Regions from separate parts of the Cupriavidus sp. IK-TO18 genome, predicted to be linked through region 2. Evidence: predicted binding sites of a transcription regulator. Region 2 holds the regulator's gene; each other region holds the start of a gene.

The links. Region 2 encodes sigma-54, which starts transcription at its own class of promoters, with help from an activator protein. Its sites were predicted from a motif close to TGGCANGNAANCTGCTTT; they were not measured.
Region 1: the regulator sigma-54 is predicted to act here: its motif matches at 1,828-1,845, upstream of urtA (urea ABC transporter substrate-binding protein).
Region 3: the regulator sigma-54 is predicted to act here: its motif matches at 2,647-2,664, upstream of IPF36_RS04340 (ammonium transporter).
Region 4: the regulator sigma-54 is predicted to act here: its motif matches at 2,965-2,982, upstream of IPF36_RS12560 (ATP-NAD kinase family protein).

Annotation. Positions count from the first base shown of each region.
Region 1 covers NZ_JADGMP010000015.1:80,140-85,600, reverse strand. The annotation lists gene cyoB (cytochrome o ubiquinol oxidase subunit I) at 1-523, shown strand, start outside; gene cyoC (cytochrome o ubiquinol oxidase subunit III) at 529-1,167, shown strand; gene cyoD (cytochrome o ubiquinol oxidase subunit IV) at 1,167-1,544, shown strand; gene urtA (urea ABC transporter substrate-binding protein) at 1,900-3,156, shown strand; gene urtB (urea ABC transporter permease subunit UrtB) at 3,352-4,995, shown strand; gene urtC (urea ABC transporter permease subunit UrtC) at 4,995-5,461, shown strand, end outside.
Region 2 covers NZ_JADGMP010000030.1:100,389-105,849, reverse strand. The annotation lists gene lptC (LPS export ABC transporter periplasmic protein LptC) at 1-26, shown strand, start outside; gene lptA (lipopolysaccharide transport periplasmic protein LptA) at 166-813, shown strand; gene lptB (LPS export ABC transporter ATP-binding protein) at 882-1,682, shown strand; gene IPF36_RS23095 (RNA polymerase factor sigma-54) at 1,838-3,316, shown strand; gene raiA (ribosome-associated translation inhibitor RaiA) at 3,365-3,715, shown strand; gene ptsN (PTS IIA-like nitrogen regulatory protein PtsN) at 4,084-4,539, shown strand; gene hprK (HPr(Ser) kinase/phosphatase) at 4,619-5,461, shown strand, end outside.
Region 3 covers NZ_JADGMP010000006.1:81,753-87,213, reverse strand. The annotation lists gene IPF36_RS04350 (Bcr/CflA family multidrug efflux MFS transporter) at 1-393, shown strand, start outside; gene IPF36_RS04345 (mechanosensitive ion channel family protein) at 398-1,240, opposite strand; gene IPF36_RS04340 (ammonium transporter) at 1,413-2,615, opposite strand; gene IPF36_RS04335 (HU family DNA-binding protein) at 3,109-3,390, shown strand; gene IPF36_RS04330 (acyl-CoA thioesterase) at 3,572-4,057, shown strand; gene IPF36_RS04325 (CreA family protein) at 4,077-4,550, shown strand; gene IPF36_RS04320 (class I adenylate-forming enzyme family protein) at 4,566-5,461, opposite strand, start outside.
Region 4 covers NZ_JADGMP010000014.1:170,152-175,612, forward strand. The annotation lists gene IPF36_RS12550 (LLM class flavin-dependent oxidoreductase) at 1-596, shown strand, start outside; gene IPF36_RS12555 (sigma-54-dependent Fis family transcriptional regulator) at 820-2,811, shown strand; gene IPF36_RS12560 (ATP-NAD kinase family protein) at 3,018-4,091, shown strand; gene IPF36_RS12565 (thiamine pyrophosphate-dependent dehydrogenase E1 component subunit alpha) at 4,125-5,126, shown strand; gene IPF36_RS12570 (alpha-ketoacid dehydrogenase subunit beta) at 5,174-5,461, shown strand, end outside.

The sequences.
Region 1 (5,461 bases), on a different contig from region 2:
CCACACCGACAACCCGGCCTGGACGCCGTGGCTGTACCTGGCCGTGGTGGGCGTGGTGTTCGTGGCGCTGGGCATCTTCTTCCAGGTGCTGCAGATCGTCGTGTCGATCCGCGACCGCAAGAAGCTGGCAGACGTGACCGGCGATCCGTGGGGCGGCCGTACCCTGGAGTGGGCCACTTCGTCGCCGCCGCCGTTCTACAACTTCGCGCACACACCGGTGGTGCGTGACCTGGACGCGTTCGCCGACATGAAGGCCCGCGGCGAGACCCTGCCGACCGAAGGCTACGAGAAGATCCACATGCCCAAGAACACGGGCGCGGGCTTCATCATCGGCGCCTTCAGCCTGGTGTTCGGCTTTGCCCTGACCTGGCATATCTGGTGGATGGCCATCGTTGGCCTGGTGGGCATGGTGTGGGCGTTTATCCACCGCAGCAACGACGACCATATCGACTACTACGTGCCGGCCACCGAGGTCGAGCAGATCGAAACGCGCCATCTGCAGCGCATTGCTTCGCAGGCCTAAGAACCATGTCGACTCAAGTCCTAGACCGCATCCCCGCGCAGGCCGGAGCCTCGGCCCACGCCGACGCGCATGACCATGCGCACCACGATACCAGTGCCAATACGGTGTATGGCTTCTGGATCTACCTGATGAGCGACTGCATCATCTTCGCCGGGCTGTTCGCCACCTTCGCCGTGCTGCGCGGCGAGCTGGCGGGCGGGCCGTCGGCGAAGGAGCTGTTCGAGCTCAACTACGTGCTGGTGGAGACCTTCATCCTGCTGTTCTCCTCGATCACGTACGGCATGGCGATGATCTCGCTGCAGAACCGCAGCCTCAAGCACGTGCAGACCTGGCTCGGCGTGACGTTCCTGCTGGGCGCGGCGTTCATGGCGATGGAAATCAACGAGTTCCACCACCTGATCGCCGAAGGCGCCGGCCCGGGCCGCAGCGCGTTCCTGTCGTCGTTCTTCACGCTGGTCGGCACCCACGGCCTGCACGTCGCCAGCGGCATGCTGTGGATGATCGTGCTGATGTGGCAGCTGGGCAAGAAGGGCATCACCCCGACGCTCAGCAAGCGCCTGATGTGCCTGTCGCTGTTCTGGCACTTTCTGGACGTGGTCTGGATCGGCGTGTTTACCGTGGTCTACCTGATGGGACATCTGTGATGGCACAACACAACGCACCGGCGGCGCACGCCACTCGTGATTCGCATGGCGCGCATGCCGCGCACGACTCGCACAGCACCCACGCCAGCTTCAAGGGCTACGCGATCGGCTTCATCCTCGCGGTGATCCTGACCGTGATCCCGTTCAAGCTGGTGATGGACGGCAGCATGGACAAGGGCACGATCCTGTGGATCATCCTCGGCATGGCCGCGGTCCAGATCCTGGTCCACCTGAAGTACTTCCTGCACCTGGACACGTCGTCCGACCAGCGCAGCAACGTGATCGCGCTGCTGTTCACGGCGCTGATCCTGGTGATCGTCGTGGCGGGTTCGCTGTGGATCATGCACAACCTGAACACCAACATGATGGTGATGTAAGGACTGGCGTCCTGGCATCGGAAAACGGGGCCCCGCGAGGGGCCCCGTTTTTATTTGCGCCGCCGGCCGTCGGCGTGGTGCCCGGCCCTGGTGCGGCGGTGCGCACCGGCTGGCGTCTTCTGCAAGCGGTCCGCACAGAATTGCGTCGCTGCACGGGAGTGGTGCGTGCGCCGCCCGCACAGCTCTGGTGCACGGGGGCGGCCACGGATCGCGGCACCACCCGCGGGGCGCGCCAGTACGCCGTCTGCCGCCGGCACGGTGGGCACCAGCTCGTTTATCGCAGTGGCACGTTAGTTGCAGATGCATCACCCCGGGGAGCGTAGTCCCTAACCAACACCACAAACGGGAGCTGCAAATGCAACGACGTGACATGCTGAAGCTGTCGGCCATCGCCGCCGCGGCAATGATCGGTGCCAGCCCGCTGGCCATGGCGCAGTCCAAGGAACCGATCAAGGTCGGAATCCTGCACTCGCTGTCCGGCACCATGGCCATCTCGGAAACGTCGCTGAAGGACGTTGCCCTGATGACCATCGACGAGATCAACAAGAGCGGCGGCGTGCTCGGCCGCAAGCTGGAGCCGGTGGTGGTGGACCCGGCCTCCAACTGGCCGCTGTTCGCCGAGAAGGCGCGCCAGCTGGTCAGCAAGGACAAGGTCGCGGTGACCTTCGGCTGCTGGACCTCGGTGTCGCGCAAGTCGGTGCTGCCGGTCTATGAAGAGCTGAATTCGCTGCTGTTTTACCCGGTGCAATACGAAGGCGAGGAGATGTCCAAGAACGTCTTCTACACCGGCGCCGCGCCCAACCAGCAGGCGATCCCGGCGGTGGAATACCTGATGAGCAAGGAGGGCGGCGGCGCCAAGCGCTTCTTCCTGCTCGGCACCGACTACGTCTACCCGCGCACCACCAACAAGATCCTGCGCGCCTTCCTGAAGAGCAAGGGCGTTGCCGACAAGGACATCGAAGAGGTCTACACCCCGTTCGGCCACAGCGACTACCAGACCATCGTCGCCAACATCAAGAAGTTCGCCCAGGGTGGCAAGACCGCGGTGATCTCGACCATCAACGGCGATTCCAACGTGCCCTTCTACAAGGAACTGGGCAACGCCGGCCTGAAGGCCAAGGACGTGCCGGTGGTGGCGTTCTCGGTGGGCGAGGAAGAACTGCGCGGCATCGACACCAAGCCGCTGGTCGGCCACCTGGCGGCGTGGAACTACTTCATGTCGGTCAAGAACGCACAGAACGACGCCTTCAAGAAGCAGTGGGCGGCCTGGGTCAAGGCCAACAACCTGCCGGGCGGCGACAAGCGCGTGACCAACGACCCGATGGAAGCCACCTACGTCGGCATCCATATGTGGGCGCAGGCCGTGAAGAAGGCCGGCACCACCGATACCGACAAGGTGCGCGCGGCGATGTACGGCCAGACCTTCAAGGCGCCGGACGGCTTCACGCTGACCATGGGCGAGAACCACCACCTGTACAAGCCGGTGATGATCGGCGAGGTGAAGGGCGATGGCCAGTTCTCGGTGGTGTGGAAGACGCCGAAGGCGGTGCGCGCGCAGCCGTGGAGCCCGTTTATCGCCGGGAATGAAGGGAAGCCGGACAAGGTGATGTAAGCCTCGTTTGCTTGCCACCATCCGGCTCCCCTCTCCCGCTTGCGGGAGAGGGGCTGGGGGAGAGGGCGGGCGCTGGCAAATGCGACGGCGCTCACTTCGTCATAGATGCCGGCCCCCTCCCCCGACCCCTCTCCCGCGCGCGGGAGAGGGGAGCAAACAAACAGCTCGCTTCATTCCTGCCAATCGCAAGCTCCTATGCGCAATCCCTTATCCGTTCGAGTCGTGCCCTGGCTGCGCGCCCTGCTGGCAGCGCTGCTGCTGGCCTCGGCGCCGTGGGCCGCCGCGCTGACGCAGGCCGACCTGAAGCCGCTGGCCGAAGACGACTTCGACGCCAAGACCGCCGCGCTGTCCGCGCTGGCCAAGGCATCGCCCGCTGAAGCTGCACCGATCCTGAAAGCCCTGCAGGAGGACACCCTGCAATATGCGCCGTCGATCGGCATGGTGCGCCAGGACGGCGACAAGGTGGTCGATGCCATTACCGGCAAGTCCGTCACGGTCAAGCCGGACGAACTTGAATCCCTGACCCTGAACAACAGCCTGCGCGCACTGGTCGACAGCGCCGCCAGCAGCCTGCTGCTGCAATCGCCCGACATCGCGGTGCGCGCGCAGGCAATCGGCACCTTGCGCGAACAGCCGGAAAGCGCGTCGCTTGCCGCCGTGGAAGCCGCGCGCAAGGCCGAGGCCGATGCCGGCCTGCGCGCCAGCCTGGACGTGATCTGGGCCAACCTGGTGCTGGCAGAGCCCGCGGATCCAGGCGCGCACGATGCGCGGCTCGAAGCGATCCGCATCCTCGCCACGGACAGCAACCCGCAGAGCCGCCAGAAGCTTGCGCCGCTGGTCGAGCGCGACAGCGCCGGCAACTACCGCGAAGCGGATGCGGACGTGCGCCTGGCCGCGCAGCAGGCGCTGGACCAGCTGCGCAGCGACCAGCGCCGCGCCGAGCTGATCGGCAACCTGTTCGCCGGCCTGAGCCTGGGCAGCGTGCTGCTGCTGGCAGCGCTGGGCCTCGCCATCACCTATGGCCTGATCGGCGTCATCAACATGGCGCACGGCGAGTTCCTGATGATCGGCGCCTACGCGACCTACGTGGTGCAGTCGCTGTTCCGCGCCTATGCGCCGGATGCGTTCGCGTGGTACCTGCCCGCGGCGCTGCCGGCATCGTTCCTGGCGGCGGCGGCAGTCGGCTTCGTGCTGGAGCGGCTGGTGCTGCGCCACCTGTACGGCCGCCCGCTCGAAACGCTGCTGGCCACCTTCGGCATCAGCCTGCTGCTGATGCAGGCGGTGCGAACGCTGTTCGGCGCGCAGAACGTGGAAGTGGCCAATCCCGGCTGGATGAGCGGCGGCTTCGAATGGATGCCGGGACTGGTGATCCCGTACAACCGCGTGGTCATCATCCTGTTCGCGCTGGCGGTGGTGGCGGTGGCGTGGGCGGTGCTCAACCGCACGCGGCTGGGGCTGTTCGTGCGTGCCACCACGCAGAACCGCACCATGGCGGCGTGCGTGGGCGTGCGCACGTGGAAGGTCGACAGCTACGCCTTCGCCTTCGGTGCCGGCATCGCCGGGCTCGGCGGATGTGCGCTGTCGCAGATCGGCAATGTCGGTCCCGACCTGGGCCAGGCCTACATCATCGATTCGTTCATGGTGGTGGTGCTGGGCGGGGTGGGGCAGCTGGCCGGCACCATCGTGGGCGCATTCGGGCTGGGCATCATCAACAAGTTCATCGAGCCGTTCTATGGCGCGGTGCTGGCCAAGATCTTTGTCCTGGTGCTGATCGTGCTCTTCATCCAGAAACGGCCGCAGGGACTTTTCGCGCTCAAGGGGCGCAGCGCGGAGGCATGATGCAGCGATTCCAACCTGATTCTTCCGCGGCACCTTTCCGGCTTGCCGTGCCGGAACGCCAGTCGCTGTTCTCGCCGCGCGGCTGGATGGCGCTGGCGGTACTGACCGTGGTCGTCGGCATCGGCGTGCCGGTGTGCGCGCTGCTGGTGCCGGAAGGCCATCCGCTGCACCTGTCGGCATATGCGCTGACGCTGGTCGGCAAGATCATGTGCTTTGCGCTGGCGGCGATCGCGCTCGACCTGGTGTGGGGCTACTGCGGCATCCTGAGCCTCGGCCATGGCCTGTTCTTCGCGCTGGGCGGCTATGCCATGGGCATGTACCTGATGCGTTCGATCGGGCGCGAAGGCGTGTACAAGAGCGACCTGCCGGATTTCATGGTGTTCCTCGACTGGAAGGAGCTGCCGTGGTTCTGGCACGGCACGGACCATCTTGGCTATGCGCTGCTGCTGGTGGTGCTGGTGCCGGG
Region 2 (5,461 bases):
CTCCGGGCCGTACGCCGGGACGCTGACCCGGCCCGCGCGGCCGGCCGCCGCGCAACGGCAATAACGCTGCGCGCCCTGCCTGCCCCGCAAGACCCGCATAACCCGCATAACCCGCATAACCCGGCCTAACCCGCACCACCACGCCCTCTAGCCACCGCTGCCAACATGACTGCATCCCTGACGACTTCGTCCCGCCGACACGCCGCCCCGGCCCTGCTCGCCACGGCCATGGCCATCGGCCTGCTGCTGGCCCAGCCCGCGCTGGCCGAGCGCGCGGACCGCGACAAGCCGATGGTGCTCGAGGCCGACAACGCCAGCTACGACGACGTCAAGCAGATCTATACGCTGACCGGCAACGTGGTGCTGACCAAGGGCACGATGATCCTGAAGTCGGATGCGGCCGAGCTGCGCACCGACCCCGAGGGCTACCAGTTCGCGGTGGCCACCGCCAAGGCTGGCAAGCAGGCCTATATCCGGCAGAAGCGCGAGGGCGTCGACGAATACATCGACGGCTGGGGCGACCGCATCGAATACGACGGCAAGCAGGAGCTGTCCAAGCTGATCGGCAACGCGCGCATGGCGCGCCTGCAGGGCGCCAAGATGCTCGACGAGATCCGCGGCGCGGTGCTGACCTACGACAGCCGCAAGGAGTTTTACACCGCTGCCGGCGGCAGCGACAACACCTCGGCCGCCAATCCGTCGGGCCGCGTGCGCGCGGTGCTGTCGCCGCGGCAGAACCCGAATGCGCAGGGTTCGGGCAGCGGCTCGCCGCTGGACCTGAAGCCGGCGCCCGCGCCCGCCAACAAACCCTGACGCCTCGCGGGGACCGATGCCTTGCAAGGACCGCCTCCCCGCCTGAAACGCTGAACGCCAGACTGCCAATGACCGATACCGCCACCATCGCCGAAAAGCCTTCCGTCCAAGCCACGGCCGTCCTCGAAGGCGGCAGCACGCTGGTCGTGCGCCACCTGAAGAAGCGCTATGGCTCGCGCACGGTGGTCAAGGATGTCTCGCTGGACGTGAAGAGCGGCGAAGTGGTTGGCCTGCTCGGCCCCAACGGCGCGGGCAAGACCACCTCGTTCTACATGATCGTGGGGCTGGTGAACCTGGACGAGGGCGATATCGTGCTCGACGGCGACCACATCAGCGGCCTGCCGATCCACGAACGCGCGCGCATGGGCCTGTCTTACCTGCCGCAGGAAGCATCGGTCTTCCGCAAGCTCAACGTCGAGGAAAACATCCGCGCCGTGCTCGAGCTGCAGGTGGAAAACGGCAAGCCGCTGGCCAGGGCCGAGATCGACCGCAGGCTCGACGCGCTGCTCGACGACCTGCAGATCGCGCACCTGCGCAACAACCCGGCGCTGTCGCTGTCGGGCGGCGAACGCCGCCGCGTGGAAATCGCGCGCGCGCTGGCATCGTCGCCGCGCTTCATCCTGCTGGATGAACCGTTCGCCGGCGTGGACCCGATCGCAGTGGGCGAGATCCAGCGCATCGTCAGCTTCCTGAAGGCGCGCAACATCGGCGTGCTGATCACCGACCACAACGTGCGCGAGACGCTTGGCATCTGCGACCACGCGTACATCATCAGCGAAGGCACCGTGCTTGCCGCCGGGCGGCCCGAAGAGATCATCGCCAACGAATCGGTGCGGCGCGTCTACCTGGGCGAAAACTTCCGCATGTGATGTACTGGCCTGCCCGCGGCGGCAGGCCATTGATTCTGCCTGGTTTCACCCCCATCATCTGCATGTGGGACAGCCCACTGCCGGCGTCGATCAAGCCGCGACATCGATAGCAATTTCCGTTCCAACAACGGAAAGATGCGCATAAAATAGGTCGCATGAAACCGTCGCTACAGCTCCGCCTCTCCCAGCACCTGGCACTGACGCCGCAACTGCAGCAGTCGATCAGGCTGTTGCAGCTTTCGACGCTGGAATTGCAGCAGGAAGTCGAACAGGCGCTCACGGAAAACCCCCTGCTCGAACGCGAGAACGACTGGATCGAAAGCCCGCTGCGCGTGGCCGCCGATGGCTCGGTCAACCTGCAGAGCGCGCCCGCGCCGGCACCGGCCGAACCGCAAGGCAACGGCGAGGCGCGCGCCGAGGGCGCGGGCGATGACGACAGCTACGGCGACAGCAACAGCGGCGACGACTATGGCGGCGACTGGAGCCTCGACGATTTCGCGCGCCGCCCGCAAGGCGACGAAGACGAGAAGACGCCGATGCAGCTGCGTGAGGCCGAGCCCACGCTGCGCGAATACCTGATGGAACAGCTCACGCCGCTGAAGATCTCGGTGCGCGACAAGGGCCTGGCCATCTTCCTGATCGAATCGCTCGACGACGACGGCTACCTGAGCGCGACGCTCGAAGAGATCTGCGCCGAACTGCCCGAAGAACTCGAATTCGAGATCGAGGAAGTACAAGCGATGCTGACGCTGCTGCAGAGCTTCGACCCGCCGGGCGTCGGCGCGCGCAACGCGGCCGAGTGCCTGGGCCTGCAATTGCGCCGGCTGCAGCATCCGCAGCGCGAGCTGGCGCTGAACATCGTGCATAACCACCTCGAGCTGCTGGCCGTGCGCGACTACACGCGCCTGAAAAAAGCGCTGCAGGTAGACGAGCCTGCACTCAAGGCCGCGCATGAACTGATCCGCTCGCTGGCACCCTACCCGGGCCACGCATACAGCCGCCCCGAAGCCGACTTCGTCGTGCCCGATGTGTTCGTGCGCAAGAGCGGCAGCGGCTGGATCGCGCAGCTCAATCCGGATGTGATGCCGCGGCTGCGCATCAATGACATGTACGCGCAGATCCTGCGCGGCGCCAAGGGCGAGTCGGGTACCGCAGGCCTGCAGCAGAAACTGCAGGAAGCGCGCTGGCTGATCAAGAATATCCAGCAAAGGTTCGACACGATCCTGCGTGTCTCGCAGGCCATTGTCGAGCGTCAAAAGAACTTTTTCACGCACGGCGAAATCGCCATGCGCCCCTTGGTTTTGCGGGAGATTGCCGATACACTGGGATTACACGAGTCAACCATCTCCCGGGTGACGACCAATAAATACATGGCAACGCCGATGGGTACTTTCGAACTGAAGTACTTCTTCGGCAGCCACGTGTCCACCGAGACCGGTGGCGCGGCTTCATCAACGGCCATCCGCGCCTTGATCAAGCAACTGATAGGAGCCGAAGACCCGAGGAATCCCCTTTCCGACAGTCGCATCGCCGAACTGCTGGGTGAGCAAGGCTTCGTTGTCGCACGACGCACCGTAGCCAAATATCGCGAAGCCCTGAAGATCCCCGCAGTGAATCTCCGCAAGTCTTTGTAGCCGAGCCCACCGCCTGCCTGGTGAGGCTCTTTCAGAAGGAGAAGCGCTATGAACTTCAAGATCAGTGGACACCACCTTGACATCACGCCGCCGTTGCGTGAGTACGTGGAAACGAAGCTGGAGCGAATCGTCAGGCATTTCGATCAGGTCATTGGCGTTAGCGTGCTGCTCTCTGTCGACAATCACAAGGAAAAGGACAGGCGGCAATATGCGGAAATCAATCTACATCTCAGGGGCAAGGACATCTTCGTTGAAGCGCATCATGAAGACCTGTATGCAGCGATCGACGCACTAGTCGACAAGCTGGACCGTCAGGTACTGCGCTACAAGGACCGCGTGCAAGGCCACGACCGCGAAGCGGTCAAGTACCAGATGGCCGCAGCGCAGATGCAGCAATGAGCGTGCCCGGTGGCCCCGCAGAGGGCCGCTGAATCAAAACTGAACAGGCAAGCCGCGCGTAGCGCGGCTTTTTTGCGCCTGCGGCGCTGTGGCGCCTGCGCAAAGGGCCTGTCACCCGTTTGAGACGGAGTGTTCGCAACGGCCGCGGCAGGGTGTATGCTGCGCCATACATGCAGGGCCGCATCCTGCCCGCGCCCGGTTAAGGTGCGGACGCCAACCGGGCGGCGCTGCGCTGCACAATCACAGGGAGGCTGCTGCTCTATAATGGCCGGACGCCTCGGCGTTGCCGGCGACCGGCAGCCCCTGAGCCACACACTGCCCGGCGGAACGGCGGAACCGCCCGCTAACTGAACTCCTGCGCATCGCCCATGAATCGTTTGGCCAAATTGCTGCCACCCGGCAACATCACCCTCGACGTCAGCGTCACCAGCAAGAAGCGTGTGTTCGAGCAGGCCGGGCTCCTCTTCGAGAACAACCATGGCGTGGCGCGCGCCACCGTGACGGACAACCTGTTTGCGCGCGAGTCACTGGGCTCCACCGGACTTGGCGCCGGCGTGGCGATCCCTCACGGCCGCATCAAGGGGCTCAAGCAGCCGCTGGCCGCCTTCATGCGCCTGGCCGAACCGATTCCGTTCGAATCGCCCGACGGCAAGCCGGTATCGCTGCTGATTTTCCTGCTGGTGCCGGAACAGGCCACGCAGCAGCACCTGGAAATCCTGTCCGAGATCGCGCAGCTGCTGTCGGATCGCGACATGCGCGAAGGACTGGCGACGTTGCCCACTTCCGAAGCCGTGCACCAGTTGCTGACCGAATGGCATCCCTGATTCACCGATTGACCTGAACGGGCCGGCACAGACCGGACAGGCACAGCGCCTGGCACACCGCCCCACACGTCATACCCGCATGGAACTCACCGGCGTCACCTCCCAGTCCATCTTCGACGACAACGCAGCCGACCTCAAACTCTCATGGGTCGCCGGCCTAGAAGGTGCGGACCGCGCCTTCGACGTGGAATTCGCCCGCGAAGCCACCTCGGCCGCGGACCTGGTGGGCCACCTGAACCTGATCCACCCCAACCGCATCCAGGTGCTCGGCAAGCCCGAGATCACCTACTACCAGCGGCTGGACGACGATATCCGCAAGCGCCAGATGGGCGAGCTGATCCTGCTGGAGCCGCCTTTCCTGGTGGTGGCCGACGGCATGGAGCCGCCGCCGGACCTGGAGCTGCGCTGTACGCGCTCTTCCACGCCGCTGTTCACCACGCCGGTGTCGTCGGCCGCGGTGATCGACCACCTGCGGCTGTACCTGTCGCGCATTTCCGCGCCGCGCGTGACCATGCACGGAGTGTTCCTCGACATCCTCGGCATGGGCGTGCTGATCATGGGCGAATCGGGCCTGGGCAAGAGCGAACTGGGCCTGGAACTGATTTCGCGCGGCCACGGCCTGGTGGCTGACGACGCGGTCGACTTCGTGCGGCTGGGGCCGGACTTCATCGAGGGGCGTTGCCCGCCGCTGCTGCAGAACCTGCTCGAAGTGCGCGGCCTTGGCCTGCTCGACATCAAGACCATCTTCGGCGAGACCGCGGTGCGGCGGAAGATGAAGATCAAGCTGGTGGTGCAGCTGGTGCGCCGCAACGACGGCGAGTTCGAGCGCCTGCCGCTCGATTCGCAATACCTCGACGTGCTGGGCCTGCCGATCCACATGGTCAAGATCCAGGTGGCGGCCGGCCGCAACCTCGCCGTGCTG
Region 3 (5,461 bases), on a different contig from region 2:
CGGCTGGTGCACGGTCGCACGCTCGACCAGGTCCTGGGACGGGCGCTGCTGGCGCCTTGCGCCGCGGGCGCGGTGCTGGCCGTGGCGGCGCTGGCCGGACTGGCGACGCTGCCGGTGCTGCTGGCGGCGTTCTTCGTCTTTATCGGTGCGCTGGGCTGCGTCACGCCCAATGCTTCGGCGCTGGCGCTGGCGCACCAGGGGCATCGCGCCGGCACGGCTTCGGCACTGATGGGTACGCTGCAGTTTTCGCTGGGCACGCTCGGCGGCGCGGCCGTGAGCGTGTGGCGCGACGGCACCGCGCTGCCGCTGGCCGTGGTGATGGCGCTATGCGGCGCTGGCGCGGTGTTGATGCGTTACTACGGCAGCTCCGGCGCTGGCCGGGCGGCTGCCTGACGAATCAGGCGGCCTGCTGCAAGGCGGCGGCCTGCTGTACGACCACCATGTGTGCCGGCATGGGCGCGGCATAGCCGGCCTGGCCGAAGCACTCGCGGATGATGCGGTTGGTGTCGAAGTACACCTGCCAGTAATGGTCGTTGTGGCAATGTGGGCGTACCGCCAGCACCGGCCCGACCAGCGTGAATTCCAGGATCTCCACGTCGACCGCGGGTTCCGGCAGCACGTTCGGGATCTGCGCGATGCGCGACTTGAGCAGCGCCGCCGCATCGGCCACGTCGGTGCTGCCCGCCAGCTGGGCCTTCAGTTCCACGCGCCGGTACGGATTGGCGGTGAAGTTCTGGATGGTATCGCTGAAGATCTTGTTATTGCCGATCACGGTCTGCACGTTGTCCGGCGTATCGAGCGACGTGGCGAACAGCCCGATCTCGCGCACCGTGCCGGTGACGCCGCCAATGGTAACGAAGTCACCCACCTTGAACGGCCGCAGCACCACCAGGAACGCGCCGGCCGCGAAATTCGACATCAGTCCCGACCATGCCATGCCAATGGCCACGCCGGCGGCGGCAATCAGCGCGGCGAAGGTGGTGGTCTGGATGCCGAAGTAGCCGAGGATGCCGATCACCAGCACCACGTTCAGCGTGACCGTGACGATCGAACCCACATAGCGCAGCAGCGTCGGGTCGACCTTCTGCTTGCCGAGCGCGTTCTGCACCATCCGTACCACAAAATGGATCAGCCATCGGCCGATGACCCAGAACGCTAGGGCTGCCAGGATCTTGACCCCGAACTGCGTGGCATAGGCGACCACCAGGGTCTTGAGGTTGTCGAAAGTCGTGGCATCCATCGGCGTGTCCTCTCGGTTTGGGTGAGTGGTGCAGCCCTGCGCGCTGACGCGGCGCAATACGTGGGCACGGCAATTATTGGAATGCCGTGCCTCGAAGTGCAAGCAAATAATTGTCAAGGCAAGCGGGCCGGCAGGCCAGCTTGCCCAGGCGCTGCCGGGCGGCGCAACCGCCTTACCAGTTGGTTTCGCGCTCCGGCGTGGCGGAGATGCGGTGCAGCGTCAGGTCCGCGCCGTTGAACTCGCCTTCGGCATCGAGCCGGATGCCGACCAGCTTCTTGAGCGCGCCGTATACCAGCGTGCCACCCGCCAGCGCCACCACGATCCCCAGCACCGTGCCGATCAGCTGCGCGCCGAGCGACACGCCGCCCAGCCCGCCCAGTGCCCTGGCCCCGAAAATGCCCGCGGCGATGCCGCCCCAGGCGCCGCACAGCCCGTGCAGCGGCCAGACGCCCAGCACATCGTCGATATGCCACCTGTTCTGCGCCAGCGTAAACATATAGACGAAGAGGGCGCCCGCAACTCCGCCCGTGATCAGTGCGCCCAGCGGGTGCATCAGGTCCGAACCGGCGCATACCGCCACCAGCCCGGCCAGCGGGCCGTTGTAGGCAAAGCCGGGATCATTGCGCCCGGCGGCCCACGCCGCCAGCGTGCCACCGGCCATCGCCATCAGCGAATTGATCGCAACCAGGCCGCTGATCTTGTCGACGGTCTGCGCGCTCATCACGTTGAAGCCGAACCAGCCCACTGCCAGGATCCACGCACCCAGCGCCAGGAACGGGATATTGGAAGGCGGATGGGCGCTGATGCGCCCGTCCTTCTGGTAGCGCCCGCGCCGCGCGCCGAGCAGCAGCACCGCCGGCAGCGCGATCCAGCCGCCCAGCGCATGCACGACCACCGAGCCGGCAAAGTCATGGAAGGGCGCGCCGGCAACCTGTGTGATCCAGTCCTGCACCCCGTAGCGCTGGTTCCACGCAATGCCTTCGAAGAAGGGATAGACAAAACCAACCAGAACGAAGGTCGCGACCAGTTGCGGATTGAAGCGCGAACGTTCGGCAATACCGCCCGAGATAATCGCCGGAATGGCGGCGGCAAAAGTCGCCAGGAAAAAGAACTTGACCAGGTCGTAACCGCTTTTCTGGGCCAGCGTTTCTGCCCCGGACATGAATTGCACGCCGTAGGCAATGGTGTAACCGATAAAGAAATAGGCAATCGTGGAAACTGCGAAATCCACCAGAATCTTTACCAGTGCATTGACCTGGTTTTTCTTGCGCACCGTGCCTAGCTCGAGGAAAGCAAAGCCGGCGTGCATGGCCAGCACCATGATGGCGCCAAGCAGGATAAACATGGCGTCGGTGCCGGTCTTCCAGTTGTCCATAGTGACCTCATGCTCAAAATGGGCGCATGGGTATGCAAAAAGCATTCCAGTTGCGGCTGCATCCTGGTGCCGGCTGCACCGGAGTGGGCGGAATCCGCACCGGAATGCCGCGCGCAGGGAACCGGGCCCGCAGGACGTCGGAGCCGGGCGCCGGCGGCCGTGCCTGATATGCGCCAGAATGGCGCTTCGCCGGCATGTTCGGCTGACCCGTTTTGGTGCGACGCCCCAATTCCGGGCGTTTGCCGGGTCCGGGCCCGTGACAGCGTTGCCTTGCGGCGCAACGCCGCAGCCAGCCGAAGCGGGCCCGTGACAAGCGCGAAAAGAGCGGGAAATTGCCCGCTAACCGGCCTCAAGCAAGGATTTGCGGGTTTTTTCGTTGCATTGGTGCCACTGGGGATTGCTCAACGCACAAGGGGCAGATTAGACTGCGCCGATCGATGTTTTGCCGCCAGGCAAGCACATCGGTGACGACGACCAACAAGGGAAATCAGCCATGAATAAAGGTGAACTGGTATCGGCCATCGCCACGGAAGCAGAACTGAGCAACGCCGCCGCTGAGCGCGCGCTCAACGCAGCGCTGGACAGCATCAAGAAGGCAGTGGCAAAGGGTGATTCGGTCACGCTCGTAGGTTTTGGCAGCTTCAGCGCCGGCAAGCGCGCCGCGCGCACCGGACGCAATCCGCGCACCGGCGAAACCATCAAGATCCCGGCCGCCAAGACGGTCAAGTTTTCCGCCGGACAGGGTTTCAAGGACGCGGTGAACAAGAAGAAGTAAGCAGTTTGCGTCCACAGCGTGAAAGAGCGGCCAGGCAGGCCGCTTTTTTGTTTTGCGCGCCGTGCGCGATGACCGGCAACGGCGGGGCCGATCCGGGTTAAACTGCCGGCGCCTGGATGCCGCCAGCCGGCCCGGGCGACCGCCCCCGCAATCCGCGCCCCCGATCCGAACTCCCCGCATCATGAACGACCTGTCCCACCAGCTTTCCATGACCGTGCTGATGACGCCGGACATGGCCAATTTCTCCGGCAACGTCCACGGCGGTACCATCCTGAAGTACCTGGACATGGTCGCGTATGCCTGCGCCAGCCGCTATGCGGGCCGCTACGTGGTGACGCTGTCGGTTGACCAGGTGGTGTTCCGCCAGCCCATCCACGTGGGCGAGCTGGTGACCTTCCTGGCCTCGGTCAACTTTACCGGCCGCAGCTCGATGGAGATCGGCATCAAGGTCGTGACCGAGAATATCCGCAGCAAGCTGGTGCGCCACACCAACAGCTGCTACTTCACCATGGTGGCGGTCGACGACAACGGCGCCCCGGCGGAAGTGCCGCCGCTTGAGCCGCGCGATGAAGTCGAGCGCCAGCGCTTTGCCGCCGCCCAGCAGCGCCGTGCACTGCGCCAGGAAATGGAAAAGCGCCACGGCGACATCAAGTCGTCGGTGACCTGACACGTTGCCATCCACCATGATGAAGCGATCCTGCACGATCCTGGCCCTGGCCGCCTGCGCGGCGGCCACGGGCGGCGCGCATGCCGAGGAGATCGGCAGCGTCAGCACCAATTTCCGCGTGACCGGCTCCGACAAGGTCGTCATCGAAGCCTATGACGACCCACAGGTCGAGGGCATCACCTGCTACGTGTCGCGGGCCCGCACCGGCGGCATCAAGGGCCAGCTGGGCATGGCAGAAGACCCGCCGGAAGCCTCGATCGCGTGCCGGCAGGTGGGGACCATCGCCTTCAAGGGGCCGCTGAAGCAGCAGGACAACGTCTTTTCCGAGCGCATGTCGGTGCTGTTCAAGACCCTGCATGTGGTGCGCGCGGTCGATCGCAAGCGCAATACGCTGGTCTACTTGACCTATTCGGACCGCATCGTCAGCGGCAGCCCGCAGAACAGCGTGACCGCCGTGCCGGTTCCGGCCGGCACGACGATTCCCGTCAAGTAGAGCGCCGCCAGCTGGTCAGGCTGCCTGGTCGAACAGCTTGCGCAGGTTCGACTTGAGGATCTTGCCATTGGCATTGCGCGGCAGCATCTCCCGGTAGAGCAGGATGCGCACCGGCACCTTGAACGCCGCCAGCCGCTCGCGCACGAACTCCTGCAATTCGGCTTCGGTTGCGTGCATGCCTGGCTTGAGGCTGACCACGGCCGCCGGTTCCTCGCCCAGCGTCTTGTGCGCCATGCCGACCACCGCTGCGTCCATCACCGCAGGATGTTCGTACAGCGTGCTTTCCACCTCGATGCAATAGATGTTCTCGCCGCCGCGGATCAGCATGTCTTTCATGCGGTCGACGATATAGACATAGCCTTCCTCGTCCAGCCGCGCGATGTCGCCGGTGCGCAGCCAGCCGTCGACAAAGGTCTGCGCCGTGGCTTCGGGCTTGTTCCAGTAGCCGCGCACGACGTTGGCGCCGCGTACCAGCAGTTCGCCGGTCTCGCCCGGCGGCAGCGCCTGGCCGCGTCCGTCGACCACCTTCATTTCGCCGATCGGCAGCGCCGGACCGCTGCTGTCGGGCCGCAGCACGTATTCCTCGGCGCTGTGGCTGGTGAAGGTCGAAGAGGTTTCGGTCATGCCCCAGCCGATGCCGGGCGCGGCCGTCGGGAACACGTCGCCGATGCGCCGCACCAGTTCCGGCGACGCCGGCGCGCCGCCGTAGTTGACGTTCTCCAGCGAAGACAGGTCGAAGCGCGCGCGCTCCGGATGCTCGAGGATCTGCCAGGCGATGGTGGGCACGCCGCCGGCGGCGGTGCAGCGCTCGCGCTCGATCAGCTCCATGCCGCGCAGCGCGTCCCAGCGGTGCATCAGCACGATCTTGCCGCCGGTGGCGAGCGCGCCGTTGAGTACCGCCATGCAGCCGG
Region 4 (5,461 bases), on a different contig from region 2:
TTCAGGCGTATTTCGATGACGTGCGCCCTGGCCAGCGCCTGCGCGCCGTTCCCGGTGCCGGCCTGAAGGTGCCGATCTGGCTGCTGGGCTCGAGCCTGTTCAGCGCGCAGCTGGCCGCGGCCATGGGCCTGCCGTTCGCGTTTGCCTCGCACTTCGCGCCGGGCTTCATGCGCCAGGCGCTCGACCTCTACCGTCGCACCTTCCGGCCCTCTGAAGCGCTGGATCGCCCGTACGTGATGCTCGGCTTCAACGTCTTTGCCGCGGACAGCGCCGATGAGGCGCGCCGCCTGTTCAGCTCGCTGCAGCAGCAGTTCCTGGCACTGGTGCGCGGCACGCCGGGGCAACTGCGCCCGCCGGTGGACGACATCGAGTCGCTGTGGACCGAGAGCGAGGCCGACCATATCCGCCGCTCGCTGGCGTGCTCGGTGGTGGGCGATCCGGACTCGGTGCGCGCCGGCATGCAGCGCTTTGTCGACGACCTGCAGCCGGACGAGCTAATGCTGACCGGCCAGATCTACGACCACCAGGCGCGCCTGCGCTCCTTCGAGATCGCCGCCGGCGCGGCGCGCAGCCTCAAGGCCAACGCCGCACTTTGAGCCATCCGGTATGGCGCACGCCGCACTTGCGGCGTGCGCTGGCCGACGTCTCCTGATTCCTGCCTGCCATTCTGGTTTGCATCCCGCCGACGCGCTCGGATACATTAGAAGGCCGAGACCAGACAGAGGCGTGGCCACCCAGGCACGCGCCCGCACAGTCCGCCCGATCCACCCCCCTCAGCAGGCTCCCGGGGCCGACGGCAGCGACGACCAGGAGACAGCGATGGACCTGCGGCAACGCGAGCACATCGAGACGGTGGTCCAGGCCACCACATACCTAGCCCCGCCCGCCGTGCTGGCGGACCGGATCGCGCACGACGCCATCATCCAGAACTCATGGCGGCGCTGCGTGCACCAGTACGGGCTCGATCCCTCGCGCATGCAGGAAGCGCGCATCCTGCCGCAGCCGCGGCTGCGCGAACACCAGGAACGCATCGACGATTTCGCGCGCATCGCGCGCCACGGCCTGCAGAGCCTGTACGGCCAGGTGGCGGCGCTGGGCTACGTGGTGCTGCTGACCGATGCGCAGGGCGTGACGGTCGACTATATCGGCGATGCACGCACCGATGCCGCACTGCGGCACGCCGGCCTCTACCTCGGCGCGGAATGGAGCGAGAGCGGCGCCGGCACCTGCGCGGTGGGAACGGCGCTGGTCACCGGCCAGGCACTGACGGTGCACCAGGCCGACCATTTCGATGCAACCCATATCCCGCTGACCTGCACCGCCGCGCCGCTGTTCGACACGCACGGCAACCTGCACGCCATCCTCGACATCTCCGCGCTGACCTCGCCGCACGCCAAGGACAGCCAGGGGCTGGCGTTGCAGCTGGTACGCATCTATGCCGCGCATATCGAGAACGCCAACTTCCTGCGCGCGCACCGGCGCGACTGGATCCTGAAGCTGAACGTGGCGCCGGAGTTCGTCGACGTCAATCCCGAATACCTGCTGGCGCTGGACGAGGTCGGCCGCATCGTCGGCCACAACCACCGCGCCCGGCTGATGCTGGAGGGCGAGCTGGGCGGCGCGGCCGGCGCCACCGTGCTCGGCCAGCGGTTCGAGACGCTGTTCGGCGCCCGGCTGGAAGACCTGGGCAACTATGTCTACTCCCGGCCCAGCGAGCAGCGGCTGGTGGCGCTGAACCGCAGCGGCGGGCTGCTATACCTGAGCGTGATGCCACCCGCGCTGCGCTGGCAGGCTCCCGCGAAGGAAGCGCCGGTGGTTATGCCCGAGGCGCTGGCCGCGCTGACCGGCGGTGACGCTGCGCTGCAGCAGCAATTGCAGCGCGCCGCGCGGCTGGTCGATTCGCCGATCAACCTGCTGATCCACGGCGAGACCGGCAGCGGCAAGGAATTCTTCGCCAAGGCCCTGCACCAGGCCAGCGCGCGCCGCGGCGGCCCGTTCATCGCGGTGAACTGCGCGGCGATCCCGGAAACGCTGATCGAGAGCGAACTGTTCGGCCACCTGCCCAACAGCTTCTCCGGCGCCGGCCCGCGCGGCAAGCGTGGGCTGATCCAGGAAGCCGACGGCGGCACGCTGTTTCTGGACGAGATCGGCGATATGCCGCGCGAGCTCCAGTCGCGGCTGCTGCGCGTGCTGGCCGAGGGCGAGGTGCTGCCGGTCGGCGCCGCGCGGCCCGTGCCGGTGCGGCTGCGCGTCATTTCCGCGACGCACCACGGCCTGGAGCAACTGGTCGCCGAAGGACGCTTCCGCGAAGACCTCTTTTACCGCCTGAACGGCGCCCGTTTTGAACTGCCGCCGCTGCGCGCACGCCACGACCTCGACTGGCTGCTGGCCAAGCTGCTGCAGGAAGGCGCCGCCGCACCCGTGACGCTGTCGCCGGCGGCACGCGAGCGGCTGCATCGCCATCGCTGGCCGGGCAACCTGCGCGAGCTGCGCAACGTGCTGGAATACGCGCGCGCCGTCTGCACCGGCGGCTATATCGATGAGCAGGACTTGCCCGACGGCCTCGGCATCGCGGCCATCGCCGCTGCGCCGGCACAAGCTGTGCAGGTTGCCGGCGACAGCGCCGCCGCGCCATTCGACCCGCACCAGCTGCCGCCGGAAGGCATGCTGCTGATGCAGTACCTGCGCGCTTCCGGCTGGAACCTGAGCGCGGTCGCGCGCCAGATCGGCATCAGCCGCATGACGCTGTACCGTCGCATGGAGCGCTACGGCATCCAGTCGCCGAACCGCCGCGACGGGGGCCGACGATGAAGGCGGCAAGCCCATCCACTGAGCGGTCGCGCGATACGGTTGTCTACCCGCTGTACACCTGTGCTGTGACACCTGTCACACCGCACTGCCCCGCCTTGCCTTTTCGTCGCGGGTAATCCCTCGGTTTTTGCGCATTTTTCGCCCTGCGCGCGCTGGCACAGCCATTGCAATTTGCCTGTCACCACAACGACAACAGGAGACAGGCAATGGGGCACGCAGCCGGCGCCGGCACGCCACTGGTCGGCATCATCGCCAACCCGATTTCCGCGCGCGATATCCGCCGCGTGATCGCCAACGCCAACAGCCTGCAACTGGCCGATCGCGTCAATATCGTGCTGCGCCTGCTGTCCGCGCTGGCGGCATGCGGCGTGGGCCGCGTGCTGATGATGCCGGACCGCGAAGGACTGCGCGTCATGCTGGCGCGGCACCTGGCGCGCCGGCAGGGACCCGACTCCGGCCTGCCTGCCGTCGAATACCTCGACATGCCCGTGACCGCGCGCGTCGACGACACGCTGCACGCCGCGCGCTGCATGGCCGATGCCGGCGTGGCCGCCATCATCGTGCTCGGCGGCGACGGCACCCACCGCGCGGTGGTGCGCGAATGCGGCGGGGTTCCCATCGCCGGCCTGTCGACCGGCACCAACAACGCCTACCCCGAGATGCGCGAGCCGACCATCATCGGCCTCGCCACCGGGCTCTACGCCACCGGGCGCGTTTCCGACAAGCACGCGCTGGCCTCCAACAAGCGGCTCGACATCGTCATCCGCGACGGCGATGGCGGCTTTCGCCGCGACATCGCGCTGGTGGATGCGGTGATCTCGCACGAACACTTCATCGGCGCGCGCGCCTTGTGGAAGACCGACACGCTCGCAGCGGTCTATGTGTCGTTCGCCGATCCGCAGGCCATCGGCCTGTCGGCCATTGCCGGACTGCTCGAACCGCTGGGCCGGCGCGAGCCCGGCGGCCTGGCGATCGAGCTGGCCGCGCCGGGCGAGGGCGAATTCGACCTGCGCGCGCCGATCGCGCCGGGACTGTTGTGCACGGTGCCGGTCGCCGGCTGGCAGCGTCTCGAACACGGCCGCCCGCACCGCGTGCGCCAGCGCAGCGGCATTGTCGCGCTCGACGGCGAACGCGAGCTGGCCTTCGGCCCTGACGACGAAGTCACCGTGACCCTGCATGAACACGCTTTTCGCAGCATCGACGTGGCGGGCTGCATGCGCTATGCCGCGCAGCATCGGCTGATGCGCAGCAGCAACCCGTTGCTTTCCTGCCTTTCCTGAAGTGCAAACCTTGATAGAACGAAGGAGACAGACATGACAGCCAGAGCTTCACAAGCTTCCGCCTTGCTGCCGCTCGACAAGGAGACCCTGCTGACGGTGTACCGGAAGATGCGCACCATCCGCGATTTCGAGGAACGCCTGCACGTGGACTTCGCGCGTGGCGACATCCCGGGCTTCGTCCACCTGTACGCAGGCGAGGAGGCCGCGGGCGTCGGCATCCTGCACCACCTGCACGATGGCGACCGCATTGCCAGCACGCACCGCGGCCACGGCCACTGCATTGCCAAGGGTGTGGATCCGGTGGCGATGATGATGGAGATCTATGGCAAGAAGGGCGGTTCATGCAACGGCAAGGGCGGCTCGATGCATATCGCCGACCTGTCCAAGGGCATGATGGGCGCCAACGGCATCCTGGGCGCGGGTGCGCCGCTGGTCTGCGGCGCCGCGCTGGCGGCCAAGTTCCGCGGCAAGGGCGAGGTCGGCATCACCTTCTGCGGCGACGGCGCTTCCAACCAGGGCACCTTCCTGGAAAGCCTGAACCTGGCCGCGGTGTGGAACCTGCCGGTGATCTTCGTGATCGAGAACAACGGCTATGCCGAGTCGACCTCGCGTGACTATGGCACCGCGGTGGACAGCTACGTCGACCGCGCCGCCGGCTTCGGCATCCCCGGCGTGACTGTCGACGGCACCGACTTCTTCGCCGTGCACGAGGCCGCGGGCGAAGTGATCCGCCGCGCGCGCGAAGGCGGCGGCCCGTCGCTGCTCGAATGCAAGATGGTGCGCTTCTACGGCCATTTCGAGGGCGATGCGCAGACCTATCGCGCCGCCGGCGAACTCGACGATATCCGCGCCAACAAGGACTGCCTGAAGCTGTTCGCCCGCACCGTGACGCAGGCCGGCGTGGTCGCGCGCGAGGAACTCGACACCATCGACCGCGAAGTCGCCGCGCTGATCGAGCACGCCGTGCAGGAAGCCAAGGCCGCGCCGCTGCCCGGCCCGGAAGACCTGCTCACCGACGTCTACGTCAGCTACTGATCGCCTCTCGCCAACCAGACGGCTAACCGAACTATCAGGAGACAAACATGGCTCGCAAACTGAGCATCAAGCTGGCGATCAACGAGGCGATCGACCAGGAAATGACCCGCGACCCCAGCGTCATCATGCTGGGCGAAGACATCGTCGGCGGCGCCGGCGCGGATGGCGAGAAGGACGCCTGGGGCGGCGTGCTGGGCGTGACCAAGGGACTCTATGCCAAGCATGGCGACCGGCTGCTGGATACGCCGTTGTCGGAGTCGGCCTATGTGGGCGCGGCCATCGGCGCCGCGGCCTGTGGCATGCGCCCGATCGCCGAGCTGATGTTCATCGACTTC